3 regions of the Bacillus sp. FG16 genome follow, and region 1 is predicted to be linked to each of the others. Evidence: predicted binding sites of a transcription regulator. Region 1 holds the regulator's gene; each other region holds the start of a gene.
The links. Region 1 encodes LexA, which represses DNA repair genes until DNA is damaged. Its sites were predicted from a motif close to CGAACATATGTTCG; they were not measured.
Positions count from the first base shown of each region.

Region 2: the regulator LexA is predicted to act here: its motif matches at 1,555-1,568, upstream of ACODS7_RS06875 (YolD-like family protein).
Region 3: the regulator LexA is predicted to act here: its motif matches at 5,158-5,171, upstream of uvrB (excinuclease ABC subunit B).

Region 1 is NZ_JBMDKC010000006.1:93,398-99,832, reverse strand. It holds gene ACODS7_RS04330 (PadR family transcriptional regulator) at 29-352, shown strand; gene ACODS7_RS04325 (DUF1700 domain-containing protein) at 345-887, shown strand; gene ACODS7_RS04320 (DUF4097 family beta strand repeat-containing protein) at 888-1,691, shown strand; gene lexA (transcriptional repressor LexA) at 1,782-2,402, opposite strand; gene ACODS7_RS04310 (YneB family resolvase-like protein) at 2,544-3,200, shown strand; gene ACODS7_RS04305 (DUF896 domain-containing protein) at 3,246-3,485, shown strand; gene ACODS7_RS04300 (bifunctional metallophosphatase/5'-nucleotidase) at 3,526-5,109, opposite strand; gene ACODS7_RS04295 (phosphate/phosphite/phosphonate ABC transporter substrate-binding protein) at 5,294-6,232, shown strand; gene phnC (phosphonate ABC transporter ATP-binding protein) at 6,328-6,435, shown strand, end outside.
Region 2 is NZ_JBMDKC010000012.1:48,022-54,456, forward strand. It holds partial or broken gene ACODS7_RS06860 (hypothetical protein) at 1-69, opposite strand, end outside; gene ACODS7_RS06865 (hypothetical protein) at 114-449, opposite strand; gene gerPF (spore germination protein GerPF) at 658-873, shown strand; gene ACODS7_RS06875 (YolD-like family protein) at 1,082-1,417, opposite strand; gene ACODS7_RS06880 (hypothetical protein) at 1,741-1,902, opposite strand; gene ACODS7_RS06885 (KH domain-containing protein) at 1,917-2,147, opposite strand; gene ACODS7_RS06890 (hypothetical protein) at 2,395-2,613, opposite strand; partial or broken gene ACODS7_RS06895 (peptidylprolyl isomerase PrsA) at 3,031-3,881, opposite strand; gene ACODS7_RS06900 (glycoside hydrolase family 25 protein) at 4,084-5,082, opposite strand; gene ACODS7_RS06905 (hypothetical protein) at 5,537-6,133, opposite strand; gene ACODS7_RS06910 (hypothetical protein) at 6,406-6,435, shown strand, end outside.
Region 3 is NZ_JBMDKC010000008.1:19,620-26,054, reverse strand. It holds gene ACODS7_RS05000 (DUF4275 family protein) at 1-167, opposite strand, end outside; gene uvrA (excinuclease ABC subunit UvrA) at 227-3,103, opposite strand; gene uvrB (excinuclease ABC subunit B) at 3,109-5,085, opposite strand; gene ACODS7_RS04985 (DUF4362 domain-containing protein) at 5,237-5,668, opposite strand; gene ACODS7_RS04980 (hypothetical protein) at 5,713-6,333, opposite strand; gene ACODS7_RS04975 (MerR family transcriptional regulator) at 6,330-6,435, opposite strand, start outside.

The DNA.
Region 1 (6,435 bases):
GTACTAAGATAGGAAAGGAGGATGGCACTTGAACGTTCAGTTTAAAAAAGGTGTGCTTGAACTTTGTGTATTAGCACTTGTAAAACGTAAAGATAGTTACGGTTATGAACTTGTTCAGCAAATTTCTAATAAATTTTTAATATCGGAAGGGTCAGTATACCCTTTATTGCGCCGTTTGACGAAAGAAGGGTATTTTCAAACGTATTTAAAGGAATCTACGGAAGGGCCACCTCGTAAATATTATCAATTAACAGAGCAAGGGGAAACGCAATTTCATTTGTTAGTAACAGAATGGCGTGATTTTGCGAAAGGGGTACAAGAAATTATTGAAGGGGTGGAATGGGATGAGTAAAGAAGGGTTTCTTAAAGAATTATCAAGTTATCTTAGAAAGTTACCAGAGGAAGAGAGGCAAGATATTTTATCGGATTATGAAGAGCACTTTCAGTTTGGGATAGAAGAGGGGAAAACTGAATCAGAAATAATACAGGGCCTCGGTTCTCCGAAAGTAATCGCAAAAGAATTACTTGCGATGTATCGCTTCGATGAAATGAAAAAAAATCCATCGACTTCAAATGTGACAAGAGCTGTTATGGCAGCGATTGGACTTAGTTTGTTTAATTTTATTATTGTGTTAGGCCCGTTAGTCGCAATTATTGCTTTTATATTTTCTTTTTGGATTGGTGGTATTGCTAGTGTAGTAACACCATTTTTCGTGATTGGAAAAGTATTTATGGGTACTTTTATATGGTTGGATCTTTTCGTTAGTATAACGTTTGTTGGAGTAGGTTTATTATTATGTATTATCGCTTTTTATAGTACAAAGTGGTTTAAGAGATTGTGTGTACGATATGTAATATGGAACTTCAAAATGATAAAAGGAGAGTAAATGATGAAAAAACTATTTTTAATCGCTATCGCTTGTATCATTATTGGAGTAATAGGAATTTCCCAAACATATGAAAAAGCAGTACAAACTGCTGAAAAAGGCGATAAAGAAAATATAATTAAAAACGAAACATTAAAAAATATAGAAGTTAAGTTAGATGCCGGGGATATTATTGTCCAAAAATCTCCTGACTCTTCTTTTTATATCAAGCAATCAGGAGATGTACGTAAACAAGAGATTCGTATCGCAGAAGATGGTGACACATTAAAAATTATTGGGGAAAGAGAAAAAGGTGCTTCATTTGATTTTTCTTTTTACGATTTTAGGTTTCAAACGTCTAAATTGACTCTCCTTGTGCCCGAACGCTCTTACCAAGATGTAAAAGTAAATTCATCTGCTGGACAAATCGAAATGAGTGATGTGAAAAGTGATAGCGTAAGTGTTAGAACACTTGCTGGAGAAGTAGAGTTGAAACAAGTAACGGCTAAGAATGTGGAGGGATCGACAAAAGCTGGTGAGGTGAACTTTAAGAAGGTATTAGGGAAAGTGACCGCAAAAACAACAAGTGGGGAAATAAATATTCAAGATCATGATTCTAAGTATAATCTAGAAGCAAGTTCAACTGCGGGAGATATAGATATTACTTTATCGGAAAAACCACAAGATGCGGTAATTACTGGGCAAAGTGCTGCCGGAGATGTAACAATTTTTAATGAAGAAAATAATAACGTAACAATTGGAAATGGTAGTAAAAAGATTAGCGGTAAAACGGCTGCTGGAGATGTGACGATTGAAACTCGTTAATAAGAAATAGAATGTATGGAAATCTATCAAAATACAAAAAAGAAGATAATTACCGTATATAAATAAGGTAATTATCTTCTTTTGTTATTTTTAATGTAAATCACGATATACGCCAATTACTTTCCCGATAACTGACACTTGTTTTAAAATGATAGGTTCTAATGAAGAGTTTTCTGGTTGTAGACGGAAATGGTCTTTTTCTTTATAGAAACGTTTAACAGTTGCTTCGTTATCTTCTGTTAAAGCGACTACAATTTCACCATTATATGCAGACTGTTGTTGGCGAACAACAACTAAATCTCCATCGAAAATACCAGCTTCAATCATACTATCTCCAGAAATACGTAACATGAACACTTGGTCTGCTCCAGCAACAATACTAGCTGGAAGTGGGAAATGTTCCTCTACGCTTTCGACAGCTGTAATTGGTAAACCAGCAGTAACTTTTCCGACAATTGGAACTTGAATAACAGATTGTGTTTCTGTATCGATTCGGTCTACGCCTAAAATTTCAATCGCTCGTGGTTTCGTTGGATCGCGTCGAATGTATCCTTTTTCTTCTAATCGTGATAAATGTCCGTGCACTGTAGAACTAGAAGCGAGGCCGACTGCTTGACCGATTTCACGTACGGAAGGTGGATATCCTTTTTCTTGTACTTTTAGCTTAATAAAGTCGAGAATGTCTTGCTGGCGTTTCGTTAACTTTTCCATGTTTTCTAACACCTCGTTTTCTTTCATTTTTCTTATTAATAAGTATAACATGTGAAAAAACATTCTACAAACATAAGTTCGAACAAATGGCTGATTTATGTTACACTATAGGGAAATAATAGGGAGAAAGAGGGGTTCAAAATGAATGCAATTATTTATGCACGTGTGAGTACAACGAAAGAAGCACAAGAAACATCATTATTACGTCAAAAAGATGAATTATTGCATTTAGCTGAGCGCTATCAAATGAATGTTTCTAAGGTGATTGAGGAGCAGGCTAGTGGATATACAATTGAGCGTGACGGTATATTAGAGGTGTTGGATACAATTCGAGACGAACAAATTGATGTGTTACTTATACAAGATGAAACGCGACTTGGTAGAGGAAATGCGAAAATCGCATTAATGCATTGTTTACATAAAGAAGGTATAAAAGTATATACGCATACACATAATGGTGAATTACAATTGTCGGATTCTGATTCGATGGTATTAGATATTATTGGTATTGTTGAAGAATATCAAAGAAAGATTCATAATTTGAAAATTAAACGAGGTATGCAACGTGCAGTAGAAAAAGGCTATCGTCCAGAAAAAAATTTAAAAAATCGGCATTTAAGTGTAGGAAGAGAGAAAAAAGAAGTGCCAATTGAGGAAATTGTACGTTTGCGAAAAAGTGAACTCACGTTTGAAGAAATTGCAGCAACACTACGTGGATTTGGTCATAATGTTTCAAAGGCGACTGTACATCGTAGATATGTAGAGTATACGAAGCAATTGCTTGATAAAGAAGAGTAACTATTGTATGATAATAATCAGTTTTGATTAGAAGGGGGATTCGAGATGATTAATCACGAACTCGTTGAACGCATTAACTTCTTAGCGAAAAAAGCAAAAGCTGAAGGTTTAACTGAAGAAGAGCAACGTGAGCGTCAATCGCTACGTGAACAATATTTAAAAGGATTTCGTCAAAATATGTTAAACGAACTTAAAGGAATTAAAGTTGTTAACGAAGAAGGTACAGATGTTACACCGACGAAATTAAAAGCTTTAAAAAAGCAAGATAATGCAAAATTAAATTAAAAGATGGGCGAAGCCCATCTTTTTTTATTTGTAAAAATCGTTATTTAATAACTTTCCAGTTGTTATTAACTGTTGCTTCTATCGTTTTATGTTCCAATATATAATTAGCGATAAGTTCAGACATATCTGTTGGTATATCTTTTACTACCGGTTTGTTTTGAAACATAAAGAAATTTCCACCGCCACTTGCACGATAATTATTCATTACAACGTCATATTCTTCATTCATATTAAGAGGAACACTGTTGTGCTGTAAAGATTCTACTCTTTCACCAATTGGTTTTGAAATGTTTAATACGTATGAAATCCCTTCCCACATATCGTAATTATAATGTTGTGGCTTTGGTTCTATGTAGGTAGGACTTACGATGATGGACCCATCTGTTTTTAATGTGAAATAAGAAGCAGAGAGTTCAAGAGCATCTTTTATATCTGCTCCAGTTATTCTAATTACTTTTAATGTGTTTGGATAAATATAATTAGAAACGATGTCACGCATTGTTACATGTTCCGGAAAACCTGGAGATGTATTATGGAACAAACTTGTACAAGAAATGGATACATTAGCTATATCCATCTGTATTTTATTTATAAATTCGATAAAAGGATGATCATGCAAACGAGTTTGCATAGCATCTGAAATTTGCATGTTTCCCTGAATGATTCCAATAGGTTGATCAAGCCACTTTTGTGTTTTCTCTTCGTAATCGGCTACCAATGAAAGTACATTTTGGTCCGCTTCAACTCCTTGTACAGATAATAATTCAGAAGAGCTCTCTTTTTTCACCCATTTATGTTTTGTTTTTTCGAATGTTACTTTTACTTTTCCAACTGAGTGTCCATTGCATCCGGTCTGTAAAATTGTTATACCGTTAGCCATTGTGTGAGAAATTTCTCGGTGTTGATGACCTGTTAGTAAAAGGTCTATACCTTCAATTTCATGGCACATTGCATATCCTTGGTTTTCACCTGTTAACACTTCAGTCGGTTCCCCAGTTTGTAAATCTCTTTCGAATCCACCGTGATAGGCTACGACTAATAAATCTGGTTTCTCATGTTCGTGAATATAAGAAACCCATTTTTTTGTAGTCTTTAATGCATCTTCAAATAGTAAATCTTTAATGTGATGGGCCTGTTCCCAATTTGGGATGTAATGTGTTGTTACCCCTAAAATAGCAATTTTTATATTGGATTCAATCTGTTTGATTATATAAGGTTTTCCGAAATAGGGTTTTTTTATGTTTTTATCTAAAATATTTGCTGATAGGTACGGGAAGTTCGCAGTAGTCACAGCATTATTTAATATATCCATTCCGTAATTAAATTCATGATTGCCGATAATTGCAGCGTCATACTGTAAGTGATTCGCTAATAAGGACATTGGGTTTTTTTTGTTTTTTTCGTATGTAACATAATGATAAGTAAATGGTGTTCCTTGAATAAAGTCGCCATTATCAATTAAAAGAACGTTTATATTTTGGGAACGTTCTTTTTTTATAAGAGTAGAAATTTTAGCTAAACCAAGTTCTGCTGGGGAGTTATCTTGGTAGTGAATGGGATAAACAGTGCCATGTATATCGCTTGTTAATAAGATGTTTAAAGTTACAGTTTGATTATGTTCCAATATGACTCACCTTTTCTATTGTTATCTTCCAATTAATCATATCAAATATGTGAAGTGAATTTTGATGTGAATGTATAGAATGTGTAAAGATTCTGTAAATAACCAATTGTGTATCAAAATATGTGATATATTTCTTCATGTTTACGGAAGGTTATTTTATAACAAGAAAAATGGAGGCATTAATATGTTGAAAAAAGTTTTTGCAATGAGTACAACAGTTGTACTAGCGGCCGGATTATTAAGTGGCTGCGGGACGAAAGAGTCAAGTGCAAGTAAAAATGAAGATACGAAAAAAGGTTATGTACCAAAGACCTTAAATGTTCAATTTGTTCCTTCTCAAAATGCGGATACGTTAGAGGCAAAGGCAAAACCATTGGAAAAGCTATTAAGCGATAAATTAAATATTCCGGTAAAAGTTAGTATTTCAACTAACTACAATACAATTGTAGAAGCGATGGCATCTAAACAAGTAGATGTAGGGTTTTTACCACCAACAGCGTACGTATTAGCACATGAAAAGAAGGCTGCAAATGTAATTTTACAAGCGCAACGTTTTGGAGTAGAGGATGAAACAGGAGCTCCTACAAAAGATTTAGTAGACTATTATAAATCTGAATTTGTTGTTAAAAAAGACTCTAATATAAATAGTGTAAAAGATTTAAAAGGTAAAAAAATTGGTTATCAAGATGTAACATCATCAGCAGGGTATGTATGGCCTGCAGCTGTTCTATTAAAAGAGGGAATTGATCCGCTAAAGGATGTGAAACCTGTTACATTAAAAGGTCATGATCAGTCACTTATTGCTCTTTTAAATGGTGATGTAGATGCAGCTGTTGTATTCCAAGATGCTCGTAATATTGTAAAAAAAGATTATCCAAATATATTTGATCAAACGAAAATAGTGAAATTTACTGAGAAAATTCCGAACGATACAATTTCTGTACGCTCTGATTTAGATGCAGAGTGGAGCAAGAAATTACAAGATGCTTTCATTGAAATTGGAAAAAATGAGGAAGGCCGTAAAATCATTAAAGAAGTATATTCCCATGAAGGATATATTAAATCTGATGATAGTAAATTTGATATTGTTCGTGAATATGGAAAGACAGTGAAGACGCAATAATACATAGTGAACTGGCGGCTAGCTGGAAGGTGTGAGATTTCAGTTAGTTTGCCGTTTTTTAGTTATTGATAATACATTGAAAGTAGGTAAGATGTGTGATAGAGTTTCGAAATGTTTCCAAAATGTATCCGAATGGCACAAAGGGATTGAATAATATAAATTTAAAGATTCAAAAAGGTGAGTTTATTGTAATGGTCGGGTTA
Region 2 (6,435 bases), on a different contig from region 1:
CTTAATAAAAATATATTTATGTTTACAATGCGATTCACTCAAATAATTTTTAAACCACTTTTTCAACACAACACATTCCATCCTTATGATAGAACCTTTATTTAGCTGCCTTATTACATACTTTTATTTAAATATTCAATCTCATGTTGCAATTTTTTAAATTGCTCAAAATGCATGGTAATAGATTGGCTACTACCATAATCAACATTTTGTTTCACTAATATAACACCCGTATCATGAAAAAGCGCTTCAAGTTCTTTCCTAATAGACACTTTCGCAATATGAGCTGTTTTAATTGCAGATAAAATTGCAATTTCATTAAACTTTAATTTTATTTCATTTGGACAAAATGCGTCTTCAACTAATATAACTTCATTACTATAAATTAGTGCAACAAGATTACTTGATTTGGCATCTGTTAAATCAACTTTTTTCATAATATCTTTCATTACATTTTGCCTCCTTTATTTTCGTATATATCAATTATACAAATTTTTTTAAAAAAATTACTCAACTTTATTATATTAATTTTAACACACTTTTATTGAAATCCATGCTCCAAACGTTTTACTGTTCCACAATTTTTATTATATGAACCATCTGGACTATACCTCCATATAGTAATGTTAACAACTTATTATAAAGCAGGTGAAAATTATGCCATCAGTTGTAGGGAATTTAGTTGTACAAAATAGTAATGGTTCATTTAACTTAGGTGATTTCTACAACGTTTCTCCGAAAGAAAATACGAAAGCTTATAATGGTTCCGGCGCATCAAACGTTGGCTTTGTTGTTAATACTTTTAGCGGTGTTAGTGCGACCAATACATTTGATTCTGACCTTGCAGATCAAAACCAAGTGGGTACAGCCTAATCTTATGTTCAACTTTCTGTATAGAAAATTTAAATTTGTCTATACTATAATCAGGCTGTTTGACAGCTCTTGTTGATTTTGGAGTACCCTATCTTTTTCTCCCTTTCCCTGGGGCTCAGCAGCTAGCACGAAGCTAGCTGCTTTTTCTTGTATTATTTGTTTCATAAATCAGAAATAAAAGAAGCTGCCATTTAATATTCAGCTTCTTTTACGTTATTTCAATAATATCCATAGCGTTAAATACATAAGTTTTATAAAAGGCGTCTGTACAAATTACAATTTGTTTTACCGGATTGATATGTACAACTGTCATATAGCTTGTTAATATGTAGCCATCTTCAAAATATGTTACCAATATTTCTTTCTCAGACAGTAATGACGTTAATAATTTATCAGAAATTCTCTCTTTTGCTTCGTTTGTTAAAAGCGGTTTTTGTACTTTTAATTTCTCTCCAATAATCTTTCTCATATTTAAAAGTTGTTCGGACATTACTGTAAACGGAACCCACTCTCTTTCTTCTTTTTGTATCTTTACATCGTTCATTTTTTATCTCCTTGATCATTTATACATTTATTTAGCCATACTATCCCTTAGTTATTTTTAATACTCACTAAACTCGGATTTACTTCTAAACTATAATTAGGTTACCCTCTCAAAAGAACATTCGTTCTTATTATACACGAACTTACGTTCTTTTGAGAAGAGCCATACTTATTATTTTTTAACAAAAAACAAAATTTTAATTATCTCCATACTTTTTTCCTTTATCAAATAAACTTCTCATTTTTTATGTAAAATGCATATAACAACTAAAAGGCGACTTCACACAAAGTGAAATCGCCTGTTTCTAAAAAATATTTCAAATTTTATTTTTCTATCCTAACTAATGTTCTTTCTGGAATACATAATTCATCTATATTAAAATGATTTATTTTTAATTTCAATTCCCCTACTCGTTCCTTATCTTCATCACCAACCCAACAACTAAATAATTCGAAATAGTCTCCATCTTCCGAATAGCCTTCCATAATCTTGCATAAAGTTAAAATTTTTTCTTTCGCTTCTTTTTTTCCTTTACGTTTTGCCACTCGACAAGTTCAATTCCCCAACTAGTTGAAACCTCATATGTGTAATTTGTTTGGAATTGATACTCATGTACAATTTCAAGCATACTTTCATCTGCAAAACACGGTCCAAAAACAATTACATCATTAGAATCTGGATCCGTTAACGGAATTTCTACATTACAGCCTATGTAACTTGCTAAACTCATTTTATACTCCTCCAATATTCGTATAAAAATACTTCATAGTATATTTGTTTACTTAAATATAAAATCCCTGCCTAAACAAAAAAGTTTTAAATTTTTTCGTTTATTAACCATCTATAACTGAAAACATATGCTATGATGAACGAACTCACAAAGCATAAGAAAAGAGAGCATTTACAACACTCTCTTTTCTTACATACTCTATGAAACTTTACAAAACTGAATCAGTGATTTTTATTATTACATTTCATTACATATACTTAGGTTGTACTATTATATGTAACTCTCTCTCTGTATCCGCTTTTTTCGGATGACGAAAATAATTAAGTTCGTACTTTAACACTTTATACTCAACAATCCCGATTTTAATCCCTTTCGTTTCTTTTAATATAGCTAATAAATCACTTACATTTTCATCATATGACTCAAAAATTTTCGCGCCGCCCTCTCCTTGAAAGATTACTTTCATATATTCTCCCCACCTTAATTTATTGATGTGGTAAATGACGCGTTTAAAACGATTCATTCTTTATCCTAAAATTTTCACACCAAAAAGAACATCCTTTCCATTCGAATGCTCAGCTTTTTACTAATTATCCATGTTAAATATTTATTCAAAAACATTATATGTATTATTTTTCAAATTATGTTCGATATCCATTATTAAAGGATAAATATATGTAACACCCTTGCATAATGAAAACCGTATAATATACACTTTCGTTGAAATAATTATAGCACCTTTAATTACCATCCATAATTTCCCATTGTAATTCTTAATATTTAAATGTAATATTGTATTGTCTTACTATCTATTTATAACTCACACACTAATTAGAAAAGGGAACTCTATATGAGTTCCCTTTTCTAATTATGATTACAATCATTATTTCTTTTCTAGAAATTTAAATGTATCTTTAAATTCTTTATTATTCACTTTAATATCAGCATCTTTCAATAAATCATTGACTACTTGTTGTTTCCATTTACCTGTCGTATCTTGTAGTCTTTGTTGTTCTAAATCTTTACGAATTTTTTCCTTTACTTCATCAAATGGCTTTAATTCTTTTTTATCCGTCACTTTAATAATATGGTAACCGTAAGTTGTTTTAACTGGATCACTTACTTGGCCTGCATCTAATTTATACGCAGCTTCCTCAAATTCTTTCACTGTTTGTCCAGGAGCAAAACCAGATATTTCCCCCCCTGTTCCTTTGACCCAGTATCTTCTGAATACTGTTTTGCTAAGGCAGCAAAATCTTCACCATTATTTACTTTCTCCTTTACTTCTTTAGCCGTTTTTTCATCTTTCACTAAAATGTGACTTACTTTCATTTCTGGTTTATAGTTATCTTTCACATCTTTTTCTGTGACTGTTGCTTTAATCGCTTTCTCAAATGCAATTTCTGGCTTCATTTTTTCTTTTAATTCATCTTCATTTTTCAATCCAAGTTGTTCTAAAGTCGATTTAAAGTTCTCACCCATTTTATCTTTTGCTTCTTCTACTTTCTTTTTTGCTTCCTCATCCGAAACTTTATATTTATCTAACAATGCCTTACTTAACATCATTTGATATAAAGTACTTTCTCCATATTGTTGTCGTAATTCTTTACTTAATTCTTTCTCTGTAACATTTCCTACTTTTGATGTTACTACGTTGTCTGAGGAACCGCATGCAGATAATGCTAGCATCACGCATGAAATAATTGTTCCAATAAATATTTTTTTCTTTTTCAATTCAAATACCTCACTTTTATCATTATGCAAATTAACTATACACAGGCATTGTGAAAACAGTGTGTTTTCTACATGTAATTCATTTCATATGAGTTGACTATGTATCATGCATTTCCATTTCCAAACATAAAGAGTCTTCTTACTATTATGTATAGTAAGAAGACTCTTTACATACACCTCAAAAACAATACGACTGCTATAGTTACTTAATACTTACATGTTCTTCAGGTATCCAACGATTCTGCCCGATATCTACTGCATTTCCCACTCTACCCCACACTCGAAAAGATGTCGATCCATCTATAGTTCCTTTATAATTCATACATTCAGGCTCTTCATAATAATTTACTCTGTAGCCAACAGGATATTTCGAAGTTGTATAAAACCATTTCACCTTAAAATGTTTTAAATATGCCCACTGCTTATCGTTCCCTAAACAAATCATATCTTGCTCACCGCCTCCCCAATAACCTGTTAAGATTAAATATGGAATTTTCTGAGTGAGTGCACCTGTAAATTGAGGATTCATGGGGTTTTCATATAAATTTATTCCGTATCCATCAGGATATTTCGAAACTGCAATACCAATGCCATTCGGTTGCTGTGTATACACTATGTTAGGTTGATTTGCTTTGTTCGAATCTATAAACCAAGAAAGTGACTTATTTCCTACTAATCGATTCAGATCACATTTCCCAATCCCAGGAACATTCCCTGAATCCGTATATTGCCAAATATCACATGGATATGCTGGCTTATTCCCTCCATAACGAGGAATCCATACGAAATCAGCTTCCATATTACGTGCTCCAAATGATAAATACGTGTGATGCCCTACATATAATCCTACTTTTTCCGCACCTAAACGGCGTAATTCATCAATAAATGCCTGTGTCCCGCCTTGCATATCTGCCATCGTTTGAACTTCTACGTCCGCCACCCAAAACTTAGCTGATTGATCACCACGATTCCAAAAATCTTGTGCCTCTTTCTTTGCATCAGCAATAGATATAAAACGGCAAAAAGCATAATTACCAAATGGGATACTATGCTTTTTCATTTCACTAACATAGTTTTGATACATAAAATCCACCGTATTAGAGCCATCTTGAACTCTAGCTATCACTAAATCTAGCTGAGATGCTGCAATATCCCAATTGATAGTTCCATTCCATTTTGAAATATCTACAATATAACCCATACATTCCAGCTCCTTTTTAATGTCCTATTCATAGCTTGCTTTATTGTAAGCCTCCCCTCTCTGAAACTAGCTATCTATAATATAAATAAAAAGAATCTTTACTGTTTTTAAAAATATATTCTCTTTCAGAAATATTTCTATTAGTTTTAACATATTTGCCACATAAAATATTTGAAATACACCCTACTATTCATTTGTTATGTAATCTCGTCCTATCAATCATTTTTACGGATATTAGAAAAAATCCTCCTACATTATTAAATTAAAATTTCCAATATCAATTCCCTTTCAACTAAAAAATTCATCCCTCATTTTCTATATATTCTTAAGTCAAAATTACTATCTTTACATGCTGAGATTTAGAAAAATTTTAATCAACGGGATATTAGCTAAAAAAACGACTTTGATACATATAAAAAGACATTTTCTATTCATGAAAATGTCTTTCTACAGTTTAATAAAATAACTTTGGTGCTAAATCTGCATTTTGCAATTCTTGATTTTCACTACTCATAACACAACTTGTGGAAAATAGAATTGGGATATCACAAATCTCATCCTGCATAACATCATGAAATACATTTGCAGCAACACCTGTAAACGTTTGACATAAATTTGAAATATCATCATTAAAAAATTGAATCACTTCGGCTTTAAACACCGGAAAGACAACATTAGATCCGCCAGGGAACTGAGGCTGTACCACAACTTGATCAAAATAAGGATTATTTTCTAGTGCTACTAGAAATAAATGTGCAATTTCAAAAGCATCTAGTGGACAAGGTACTGGATTTACGATTTGATTTTCATTATTCGTTACAATAACTGTCACACTTACGTTCCCAAATTCTACAAAAGATTTTAGAAGCGTTGCTAACGCTATCGCTTTTTCATTACTTAACGCATGCACTAAAATAATAAAATTCCCACCAACTGGAATAAGTGGACCAACTGTAACAGTTGGATCAGCGCCTATTGAATTTACCAATTTATTAAAATATGTGATCCACGGTGGTGAAAGCTGAGGTTGAGCTTGTACATTTTCTTGCATTCTTTTATTACCTCCTCATACAATTCTCACTACCATAATATGTATTAGGACAAAAAATGCATTAGATAAACTACTCATTTTTCATATTATATTAATTAAACATTTCATATAGTATTCTCAGTTTTTTTTCACATGTTTAAGTACTTATATGGCCATAAGGCTCTATACTATAATCAACTTAACTAAGATTTCATACTATATAAATACACCTTAATAATTATTTAAATAAAGAGGTGACGCATATATATTATGGAATATTAGGAGCTGATTTCGTGAAAAAAAAACCTATCATATTTAAAGTT
Region 3 (6,435 bases), on a different contig from region 1:
AGATAACCACATGCATACCTATCTCCATGAAGAAAAATATCTTCTTTTTCTTTATCACTTAAATGATTTGCAAAGTGATCCTCCCAGCACTTTCGAAAATATACACCCCAACTTTGAAATTCTCTTACCTTCATATTTTTCTTTCTTAACACCTCTAAAAACTCCATCTTCTCCCCCTATACAATAAAAACCGAGTGTCATTTCCACTCGGTTTTTATTCACACACTTATTGCGATAATTCTACTTCTTTTATTTTCTCTTTCATTCTTGCTTTATCACGATTTAAAATCTCTTTTAAATACTTACCTGTATACGAGCGCTCTTCTTTCACTACTTGCTCTGGCGTTCCGGAAGCAACAATTTGTCCACCTTTGTCCCCGCCTTCTGGTCCAAGATCAACGATATAATCAGCTGTTTTTATCACATCTAAATTATGTTCAATTACAAGTACCGTCTCACCACTCTCAACAAGACGTTGCAGCACTTCTAGAAGACGTGCAATATCATGCGCATGTAAACCAGTCGTTGGCTCATCTAAAATATATAACGTACGACCTGTAGAACGACGGTGTAATTCAGAAGCTAATTTCACACGCTGTGCTTCCCCACCAGATAATGTTGTTGCTGGTTGACCTAATTTCATATAACCAAGCCCAACATCTACAAGCGTTTGAAGTTTACGCTTAATTTTAGGAATATTGGCGAAGAATTCTACTCCATCTTCAATTGTCATCCCTAACACTTCAGAAATATTCTTATCTTTATATTTCACTTCTAACGTTTCACGATTATATCGTTTACCGTGACAAACTTCGCACGGAACATACACATCTGGTAAGAAGTGCATTTCGATTTTAATAATTCCATCACCACGGCACGCTTCACAACGTCCACCTTTTACATTAAAGCTGAAACGTCCTTTTTGATATCCGCGCACTTTCGCTTCATTCGTTTGTGCAAACACATCACGAATATCATCGAATACACCTGTATACGTCGCTGGATTAGAACGTGGTGTACGACCAATTGGCGATTGATCAATATCAATTACTTTATCTAAATTTTCAAGACCTTTAATCTCTTTATGAGTACCTGGCTTCGCTTTCGCTTTATATAACTTTTGCGCTAACGATTTATATAGTACTTCATTAATCATCGTACTTTTACCTGATCCAGATACACCTGTTACCGCTACAAACGTACCGAGTGGGAATGACATTTTTGCATTCTTTAAGTTATTCTCTTTTGCGCCGACAATCTCTACTTTACGTCCATCACCTTTACGTCTTTCAAGTGGAACTGGAATAAACTCTTTACCGCTTAAATACTTACCTGTCAGCGAATTCTCATCCTGCATCACTTCAGCTGGTGTACCTGCTGACACAACTTGACCACCGTGAATACCTGCACCAGGTCCGATATCAAGTAAATAGTCAGCAGCCATCATCGTATCTTCATCATGTTCAACCACAATTAACGTATTACCTAAATCGCGCATTTCTTGCAATGTACGAATAAGACGATCGTTATCGCGCTGGTGTAAACCAATTGAAGGCTCATCAAGAATATAAAGTACGCCAGTTAGACGAGAACCAATTTGCGTCGCTAAACGAATACGCTGCGCCTCACCACCTGATAACGTACCAGCCGCACGACTTAGCGTTAAATAATCTAAACCAACGTTCACTAAGAATCCAACGCGCTCCTGAATTTCTCTTAAAATTAAATGAGCTATTTTTTGTTGCTTCTCCGTTAGCTCTACATTCGAGAAAAATTCTTGTACTTCTTGAACTGAATACTTCGTTACGTCAGCAATCGTTTTATCACCAACAAAAACAGCTAAGCTTTCAGGCTTTAAACGGCCGCCTTTACACTTCGGACAAGCTTGTTCTGCCATATACTTTTCCATTTGCTCACGAATGTAATCGGAACTCGTTTCACGATAACGACGTTCAATGTTTGGAATAACACCTTCAAATAAAATCTCATTTTCCTTTACTTGACCGAATTCATTTACATAGCGGAAATAAACCTTCTCTTCCCCGCTTCCGTACAACACTTTATCAAATAAATCTTTCGGTATATCTTTCACAGGCATATCCATATCAACGCCGTAGTGATTACATACAGATTGTAAAAGTTGTGGATAGTATTGTGAACTTGTCGGTTCCCAAGGTGCAATCGCATGTTCATTTAATGATAAATCCCAGTTCGGGATAACAAGTTCTAAATCTACCTCTAGCTTTGAACCAAGTCCATCACAAGAAGGACAAGCTCCGAACGGACTGTTGAATGAGAACATACGCGGCTCTAATTCTCCGATTGAAAAACCACAATGCGGACAAGCATGATGTTCACTAAATAGAAGTTCCTCTTCTCCCATTACATCGATTAAAACTCGGCCTCCGCCAAGCTTTAATGCACTTTCAAGTGAATCAGCAAGACGGCTTGCGATTCCTTCTTTTACAACAATACGGTCAATTACAACTTCAATGGAATGCTTCTTATTTTTATCTAACGTAATCTCTTCAGACACATCGAGCATTTCACCATCAACACGTACACGAACATATCCTTGCTTCTTAATATCTTCAAGTACTTTCACATGTGCACCTTTACGACCAGAAACGATAGGAGCTAACACTTGTAATTTCGTACGTTCAGGATATTCAAGAACACGGTCTACCATCTGCTCTACTGTTTGTGATGTAATTTCAATCCCATGATTTGGACAAATTGGCGTACCAATTCGCGCAAATAATAAACGTAAATAATCATAAATCTCCGTTACCGTTCCGACAGTTGAACGTGGATTACGACTCGTCGTTTTTTGATCGATTGAAATCGCTGGTGACAATCCTTCAATCGTATCTACATCCGGCTTATCCATTTGTCCTAAAAACTGGCGCGCATACGCAGATAACGATTCTACGTATCTGCGCTGCCCTTCTGCATAAATCGTATCAAATGCTAATGATGATTTCCCCGAACCAGACAATCCCGTTACAACGACAAGCTGATTTCTCGGAATGGTTACATCAATATTTTTTAAGTTATGTGCTCTAGCACCTTTTACAACGATAAAATCCTTGCTCTTACTCACTCTTTTCACCCTTCCGCTTTTAATTCTAATAGTAAATCTCTTAGTTCAGCTGCACGCTCGAAGTCTAACGCTTTTGCTGCTTCTTTCATCTCTGCTTCCATCTTCGCAATTGTCTTTTCACGCTCTTTTTTCGTCATTTTCTTAGCAGGAGTTGCTTCGTATGTTTCTGTCTCTTCAGCAGTTGTCGTTGCACGGATTACATCACGTACGCCTTTTTGAATCGTTTTCGGCGTAATACCATGCTCTTTATTGTAGGCTTCTTGTATAGTACGACGACGCTGCGTTTCTTCAATTGCAATTCCCATTGATCTTGTTATACGATCTGCGTACATAATAACTCGGCCGTTTTCATTACGCGCGGCACGACCAATTGTTTGAATTAATGAGCGCTCTGAACGTAAGAACCCTTCCTTATCAGCATCTAAAATCGCTACAAGTGATACTTCTGGAATATCTAATCCTTCTCGTAATAAGTTAATACCGACCAGTACATCAAACTTACCAAGGCGAAGATCGCGGATAATTTCAATACGTTCTAACGTTTTAATTTCAGAGTGAAGATAGTTAACTTTAATTCCTACATCTTTTAAGTAGTCCGTTAAATCCTCGGACATTTTCTTCGTTAAAGTCGTAATTAATACACGTTCATTTTTTGCAATACGATCTTGAATCTCTCCTAATAAATCGTCAATTTGCCCTTCAATAGGTCGTATATCGATTGGTGGATCTAAAAGCCCTGTTGGACGAATAATTTGTTCTATTACTTCTGGTGACTGCTCTAACTCGTACGGTCCTGGAGTCGCCGAAACGTAAATAACTTGATTTGTTTTCTCCTCAAACTCATCAAACATGAGCGGTCTATTATCTAAAGCTGATGGCAGACGGAATCCATGATCCACAAGTACTTGCTTACGTGCTTGGTCCCCGTTATACATCGCTCTTACTTGTGGCACTGATACGTGCGACTCATCCATAACAATTAAGAAATCTTCCGGGAAATAGTCCAATAACGTATACGGTGTTGCACCCGCTGGACGAAGTGTTAAATGACGGGAATAGTTTTCAATACCTGAACAAAAGCCCATCTCGCGCATCATTTCTAAATCATAACGTGTACGTTGCTCTATACGCTGTGCTTCTAGCAACTTACCTTTATCATTTAATTCCTTTAAACGCTCTTCTAATTCTTTTTCGATATTCTCAATAGCGACCTTCATTTTCTCTTCACGTGTAACGAAGTGAGATGCTGGGAAGATTGCTACATGATCACGTTCTGCTAATACTTCACCTGTTAACGCATTTACTTCACGAATACGATCAATTTCATCGCCGAAAAATTCAATTCGAATACAATGCTCATCAAGTGATGCTGGGAAGATTTCAACTACATCTCCGCGCACACGGAATGTACCACGCTTGAAATCAATATCATTACGTCCATACTGTACATCAACAAGTTCACGAAGCAATTGATTGCGGTCCTTCTCCATACCAACTCGAAGTGATACAACTAACTCGCGATATTCTTCAGGAGAACCTAAACCATATATACACGATACACTCGCAACGATAATTACATCGTCCCGTTCAAATAATGCAGACGTTGCTGAGTGACGCAATTTATCAATTTCATCATTAATCTGCGCGTCCTTTTCAATAAACGTATCTGTTTGTGGTACATACGCTTCTGGCTGATAATAATCGTAATAACTAACAAAATACTCAACTGCATTATTCGGGAAAAAGTCTTTCAACTCACTATATAACTGTCCTGCTAACGTTTTATTGTGAGCCATAACAAGTGTTGGCTTTTGCACTTCTTTAATGACATTTGAAATCGTAAATGTCTTACCCGTTCCTGTCGCTCCAAGCAACACTTGCTTTTTCTTTCCACTATTAATTCCCTCTACAAGCTTCTCTATAGCTACCGGCTGATCACCTTGCGGGGAATACGCTGATATAATTTCAAATTGATGTTCCAAGTAAAATCCGACCTCCTCATAAAAATCTGTATTATTATTTTACCACGAATGCCTATAAAAAACCTAAAAAAACGAACAGATATTCGGTAAAATTTTCGACAATATACACATAGAAAAAGGAAGGAGTAAATACTTCCTTCCTCTACTAACTCTATTTTTTAGGTACATATACTAAGTCATATCCATTGCGCCCAGCTTCATTCGTACAATCTATTAGCCTATAAGTGATTCCTGATTCGCGCTGGTCTTTAACAATACTTTTACAACTATCTTTATGTAACCCTTTATCCTTCCCAGCAAATTTGTCTTTTCTATTATCTGACACATAAAATATATCGTTCCCACTATACTCTAACGTTTGAAAAATCGGGTCCCCTTCAAGGGTATACTGTACAATTCTTATTTTATCAACTTCCCTTTGCTCGACATTCAAAACGAACTTTTCAAATTTATCTAGATTGGAAATCCTGGTTCCCTTTACAATGACATCGTTCTTCTTATCAATTGTAGTGTTAGATGGTGAACATGCTACTAAAGTAAAAAGAAATAGACATATAAAACTGATTCTTTTTCCTATTGTCATCCTCTCCTATAAAAATTATTTGTATACCCAAAAGCTACTTTCAACTATGAAAGTAGCTTTTCTTTTCCTTTCTCCTTCTTCGGAAAAAACACATATGAAAATGAAATCGCTGTATCAACTAAAAATATAATCGCCCACACTTGGCTCACGCGACTTGCAGCTTTATTTAAAACGATTCCCGATTCTAACCAATTACCCCATTGTTCAAATGGAATAAATCCATACGCGAAGAAAAAGAATATGTGCACACCAACGAATAAAACAAGATGTAATACCCAATTTTTTATTTCCTGCTTTGCATAGGCCATACCTGTTAATTCTATCTGTTCTTCAATAATAGGCGCTGGTTCATTACGCCATTTCGCAACTAGCTTTTGCGCAAATATATCAAGCTTCTTCAAATCCTTTTTCCCATAGAAAACTGCATACAATAAAATAATTACAGTAATAATTTGAAAATTAGAGAACTTTCCTGTTTGATAATAGTCCACTGCCCCTAATGTTAAAATAAACACTTCATTTACGAGGAGTACAATCCCCATAATAAAGCTCGCCTTCTTCAAACGAAATCCGTAACGGAGTAAAAAGAAACCAATAGCCGATAACCAAAATATAATCTCTGCTCCAATTAAAAAATACCAACGATATTCTGCGAGTATGCTCATTTATCCTTCTCCCTTTCATCATAAATACGAAAAGCTTCATCCATATATAATAAAAACTCTTCTTCAATTGGATACATGCTCATTTTCTGTGCATCTTCCTTT